2 regions of the Staphylococcus sp. 231237_7MaSpsaltlick genome follow, and region 2 is predicted to be linked to the other one. Evidence: riboswitches for the same ligand, from Rfam matches in the RefSeq annotation. Region 2 holds a riboswitch; the other holds the start of a gene.
What was found. A riboswitch is a leader RNA that binds a small molecule or an ion and turns the genes downstream of it on or off. The one in region 2 is predicted to bind S-adenosylmethionine.
Positions count from the first base shown of each region.

Region 1: another riboswitch for S-adenosylmethionine. It lies ahead of ACF91D_RS00700 (Na+/H+ antiporter NhaC family protein); the one in region 2 lies ahead of ACF91D_RS10200 (aminotransferase class I/II-fold pyridoxal phosphate-dependent enzyme).

Region 1 is NZ_JBICNX010000001.1:125,746-128,928, reverse strand. Features, by position in the region: gene ACF91D_RS00715 (amidohydrolase) at 1-10, shown strand, start outside; gene ACF91D_RS00710 (SDR family oxidoreductase) at 89-970, shown strand; gene ACF91D_RS00705 (flavin reductase family protein) at 1,107-1,718, shown strand; SAM riboswitch class I at 1,867-1,967, shown strand; gene ACF91D_RS00700 (Na+/H+ antiporter NhaC family protein) at 2,079-3,183, shown strand, end outside.
Region 2 is NZ_JBICNX010000004.1:381,142-384,324, forward strand. Features, by position in the region: gene ACF91D_RS10190 (PTS sugar transporter subunit IIC) at 1-142, shown strand, start outside; gene ACF91D_RS10195 (aggregation-promoting factor C-terminal-like domain-containing protein) at 699-1,460, shown strand; SAM riboswitch class I at 1,584-1,692, shown strand; gene ACF91D_RS10200 (aminotransferase class I/II-fold pyridoxal phosphate-dependent enzyme) at 1,759-2,946, shown strand; gene ACF91D_RS10205 (D-lactate dehydrogenase) at 2,933-3,183, shown strand, end outside.

The DNA.
Region 1 (3,183 bases), on a different contig from region 2:
ATCTAAATAGAATCTTCGATTGATGTATTAAAAGTTAAAAAATCAGGGTAATGCATAAGCATATTCTTTAAATAAGGAGTGTTTGCATATGCCAGGACAAGATCCTAGAACAAAATTTTCAAGTGAAGATTTCCCGAAACAAGAACAAGCCATTCCAGGTTTACAAGATAAATTAGAGCCTAAGCCTGATTGTGGTGAAACAACTTATACCGGTTACGGACGTTTGAAAGATTACAAGATGTTAGTGACTGGTGGAGATTCTGCTATCGGTAGAGCCGCTGCTATTGCCTATGCAAAGGAAGGTGCGGATGTGGCGATTAACTACTTACCGGCTGAGCAAGTAGACGCTGAAGAAGTGCAACAAGTGATTGAAGCCGCGGGTCGTAAAGCGGTATTAATCCCAGGTGATATACGTGATGAACAATTTAACTATGATTTAGTTGAAACAGCTTATAATAAACTTGGTGGATTAGATAATGTAACAATTGTAGCAGGACATCAGCAATATAGAAATAATCTTAAAGGCTTTGATACTGAATCATTTACTGAGACATTCGAAACAAATGTCTATCCTATTTTCTGGTCAGTGCAAAAAGCAATTGATTATTTAGAACCAGGTGCAACGATTACATTGACGTCATCTGTACAAGGGTATAATCCAAGTCCAATCTTGCATGATTATGCCGCTTCCAAAGCAGCTATTATTTCACTTACCAAAAGCTTATCTGAAGAATTAGGTAGTAAGGGGATTCGAGTGAACTGTGTAGCACCAGGCCCATTCTGGTCACCGCTCCAAATTTCTGGTGGACAGCCCCAATCTAAAATTCCTACTTTTGGTCAAAAAGAAGTTTTAGGTAGAGCTGGCCAACCCGTTGAACTTTCAGGCGTATACGTCCATTTAGCTGCCGAGGAATCAAGCTATACAACAGGCCAAGTTTATGGTGTGACAGGTGGTACCCAATTAGATTAGAATTGATGCAGAAATGAGACCGTAATCTAATTTAACTATTAGTATTTTGATATCTAGACGATACTAAGTATAAGGAGGCAAGGATACATTGATATCCTACCTCCTTCTTATTTATAGAAAGGTAAGGGAATCATTTATGAAGAAATTTAAAGCAGATACTTTAACTAAAAAGCAAAATTATAAATTATTAAGTGGTAGTGTGATACCTAGACCCATCGCATTTGTTACTTCCCAAGATAAAGAAGGGCGTTTGAATGCAGCGCCATTTAGCTTTTTCAACGTTGTTAATAGTGCGCCTCCAATGATTATGATTTCTACAGGTCGTTCTGAAGGGAAACGCAAAGACACTTCTTTAAATATTGAGGAAACGGCATCGTTTGTTGTCCATATCACAGATGAAGCTACAGTAGAACAAATCAACCAAACAGCAGCACCATTGATCCGTAACCAAAATGAATTGGAAAGAACAAACCTGAATTGTGTTGACTCTGAATTAGTTTCAGTGCCTGGCATTGAACAAGCAAAAATTCGTATGGAATGTAAGTTAGATAGAATTATTCCGTTAGGTGACTCTCAAGAAGGATCTGACTTAATTATAGGTGAAGTAGTCATGTTTCATATTGATGAGTCCGTTTATTTTGAAGATAGTAAAATAGACGCCGATGCGCTTAGTGCAGTAGCTCGTTTAGCGGGTAATGATTACGCTTCTTTAGGAAATAAATTCACAATAGAACGTCCAATGGAGTAACTAAAAGATATTTAACAAAATAAGCTTTATTGAAATAATAGATAGTTGGAAGGGAGAGAAAATGAAAGCATTTATAAAAATTGTTTTCTATCCGCTTTCCTATTTGACGAATTACGATTAATACTGTACTGTAATAAAATAAAATAATAACTTATCAAGAGAAGTGTAGGGACTGGCCCGTTGATACTTCGGCAACATGATGATGCGTGTGCCAAATCCAGTAGCATAAATTATGCTAGAAGATAAGAATGAATCACAGATTACTCTTTCTTCTTAAATAGAAAGAGTTTTTTTATTTTTAGGACTAAAAAATAATAGAATGTTAGATTCTGTTTTAATATTTAGGAAAGTTGGTTATGTATGGAGGAGACAAAAAAAGGTAACGCATGGGCTTTGATACCTTTAATCGTATTTGTTGGTATGTTTTTAGGTGTAGGTATTGGTACGGGTGACTTTACTACGATGCCACTCAATGTAGCTATATTAGTTGCGTCTATCGTTGGCTTAGCATTAAACAGAAAAGAAGCATTTCATAAAAAGGTTGAAGTTTTTACAAAAGGTGCAGGACATTCTAATATTATTTTAATGATGTTGATTTTCTTGTTAGCAGGTGCATTTTCCCAAACGACAGAAGATATGGGCGGCGTGGAGTCGACAGTTAATTTAGGGTTATCATTAATACCAGAAAACTTAATTATTGTCGGGCTCTTTATTATATGTATGTTTGTATCTTTATCAATGGGTACGTCTGTAGGAACGGTAGCTGCTATAGCGCCAGTTGGTTTTGGTTTAAGTCAGGCTACAGATGTTTCAGCAGCTATCACAATGGCTACTGTTGTTGGTGGCTCTATGTTTGGTGATAATTTATCGATGATTTCTGATACTACAATAGCTGCAGTACGTACTCAGAAAACGAAAATGAGCGATAAATTTAAGGTGAATATAAGAATTGTCTTACCTGGTGCGATATTTACTATTATTGTGCTTTGGTTTTTAACTAATGGTGCGCACATAGATGCAAGTAAAAGTTACGATTATGACCTTATTAAAGTAATTCCATACTTATTTGTGCTTATCTTAGCACTAATAGGTGTAAATGTCGTTATCGTATTAATCGGTGGTGTTGTACTTTCTGCAATTATTGGATTAATTTATGGTTCATTTGGATGGACTGGCTTATTAAATTCAATATCTAAAGGTATTATCGGCATGGAAGATATAGCGATTATTGCATTGCTCATTGGTGGATTAGTTGCGTTGATTCAACATAATGGTGGTATTACTTGGTTGTTAAATTTTGTACGCAGTAAAGTTAAATCTAAACGCGGTGCAGAATTAGGGATTGCTGGCTTAGTAAGTGTTGCAGATATATCAACAGCAAATAATACTATTTCTATATTAATGGCAGGCCCATTAGCGAAAGATATATCAGAAGAATATGATGTAGATCCGCGTAAATCAGCCA
Region 2 (3,183 bases):
GGAACATTCACCACTATTGAGCCTGTTGATGGTATTTATTGCATTTTTTGTAGTGCCATTTACAATTGGTTATATTATTAATACCTTCTATATGAAAGTATTGAAATTATATGATCGAGATATTTTTAAATTCTTAGCATAATGAAAATAATTTAAAATACAGCTTAATAAAGTTAACATTTAATTGAGTCGTCTACAGGAATAATAAAAGCTGTAGACGATTTTTTCGGTAAAGTTAAAGTTGAATACCGTCATGAAAGTAATAGATAGTTAGCGATTGAATTTTCAGAAAAAACAAAAATTACAAGTTTTGCCCCAATAAATATATTTTTTAACGGTTTATATTGTTACAAAAATATTACAGAAAGGATACTTGTAATAATTCAGAAAATAGTCGTAATGTGAAAAAAGTAGTAAATTACACTGTTATCACAACATTTTACTCTAAATGTTAGCGTTATCTTTGATAGTTTATGCGTAACAAAACAAAACAAAAAGATTGCAATGTTACATAATGAGCTTGTTTTTGTAAAGTTTTGTTATACACATGTAATATAAAAACGAGAAATTTATGGTATATTATTTGTGGTCAAAAAATTAGACATAAATTTTAAACAATATTAGCAGATACGATAATTTTATTAACGAAAATATAATTTACTTTTAGAAAAGAATTAAATTTGGAGGATTTTTTTATTATGAAGAAAACAATTTTAGCATCATCTTTAGCAGTAGCATTAGGTGTAACTGGATACGCAACTCAAGCAGATCAAAATCAAGCGCACGCTTCTGAGCAAAACATCGACAAAGCACACTTAGCAGAATTAGCTCAAAACAATGCTTCAGAATTAAACGAAAAACCATTACACGCTGGTGCTTACCACTATGACTTCGTATTAGGCGGATTCGAATATAAATTTGATTCAGATGGTCAATCATGGTCTTGGAGCTATGACGTTGCAGGTTCACAAAGTGCATCTACAAACGTTTCATCAAACTCAGCTCAACAAGATGTAAGTGCACAAGCATCTACAAACACTAACGAAAAATCATCTAACGAAGTAAGTTCACAACAACAATCAAGCAATGTAGAAGTTCAAGCAGTTGAAGCTCCTAAAGCTTCTTCAAACTCAAACGTTCAAACTGCTCAAACAAGCACTGCAACTAAAACATACGAAGCTGCAAAAACACAAGCTGCTTCAACTGGTGGGTCAGTTAAAGCTCAATTCTTAGCTGCTGGTGGTACTGAAGCTATGTGGAATACTATCGTATTACCTGAGTCAAGCGGTAACCCAAATGCTGTTAACGAATTAGGATACAGAGGTTTAGGTCAAACTAAAGAATCTTGGGGAACTGGTTCAGTTGCTACTCAAACTCAAGGTATGATTAACTATGCTAAACAACGTTATGGTTCAATCGATAATGCATTAGCTTTCCGTGCAGCTAACAACTGGTGGTAAGATTTAATTAAACAATTAAATGATTCAACACTATATATAGAGCGACTCATTAGAGTCGTTCTTTTTTATTGCATTGACAAGTTTGAATATTCTGATAAAATAATTAGTAATTTAATATGAAGCAACTTATCTAGAGAAGTTGAGGGAATTGGCCCGATGATACTTCAGCAACAGACGTGATTGACGTACTGTGCTAAATCCAACAAGCAGTATTTGTCTTGAGAGATAGGTGACATATGATATGACTATATGCCGCTGAACTTCGGTATATAGTTTTTTATTTAAGGAGGGCAGTTTTATGGTAATGTCAGAAAGATTATCACAGATACCTGACAGCTATTTTGGCAAGACAATGGGACAAAAAGTAGAACATGGCCCCTTGCCATTAATTAATATGGCAGTGGGTATACCTGATGGAGAAACACCTGAGGGCATTTTAGATTGTTTTAGTAAAGCAATACATATACCAGAGAACCAAAAATATGGTGCATTTCATGGAAAAGTTACCTTTAAACAAGCGATAGTTGATTTCTATCAACGTCAATATCAAGTAGCGTTAGATAAAGAAGATGAAGTATGTATTTTATATGGAACGAAAAATGGTTTAGTTAATTTACCACAGTGTATTGTTAATCCAGGAGAAAGTGTGTTGTTGCCTGACCCAGGATATACAGATTATTTAGCTGGCGTAAAATTGGCTGATGCAATTCCGGTACCACTGGTATTGAATTCTCCGGATTATTTACCTGAATGGGATAAGGTGGCACAGTCAGTCTTAGATAATACTAAATTGATTTATTTAACTTATCCAAATAATCCGACGGGATCCGTTGCGACACAAAATGTATTTGATGAAGCTATACAGCGTTTTAAAGGGACAAAAACTAAAATTGTTCATGATTTTGCATATAGTGCCTTTGGTTTTGATCATAAAAATCCGAGTATATTGCAATCACCACAAGCCAAAGATGTAGCGATTGAAATATTTTCACTATCTAAGGGCTATAATATGTCAGGATTTAGAGTTGGTTTTGCAGTAGGTAATAAAGAAGTGATTCAGGCGCTCAAAAAATTCCAAACACATACACATGCAGGCATGTTTGGTGCGTTACAAGATGCTGCAACATACGCTTTAAATCATTATGATACATTTTTAGAGGAACAAAGTGCTACCTTTAAACGCAGGAGAGATCTTTTTGAAGCAAAATTGACTGAAAAACACATTCCATTTGAACCAATGAAGGGTGGTATATTTTTATGGTTAGCTACTCCGGAAGGTTATGATGGTGAGCAATTTGTTAAGTATTTATTAGAGGAGCAATCTATTTTAGTAGCTCCTGGCATCCCATTTGGCGAACATGGGCGTAATTATGTCAGGATTTCACTAGCATTGAACGATGCACAACTCTTAGAAGCAGCTAATCGTTTACAATCATTAAGTGCTTTATATCATAAAGAAAGAAGTGTTTGCGATGACAAAAATTAAATTGTTTGGTGTAAGAGAGGAAGATATTCCTTATATTGAAGCGTGGTCAGCACAACATAAAGTATCTGTAGATTTAGATAGTCAATTATTGACTGAATCCACAGTAGATAGTGTGCGAGGCTTTGATGGTGTGTCTGTATCACAACAAATCCCTCTGCCTGAAGTGGTTTACAAAAAATTGAATGAGTTTGGAATAAAACAAATTGCCCAAAGAAGTGCGGGATATGATTGTTATGA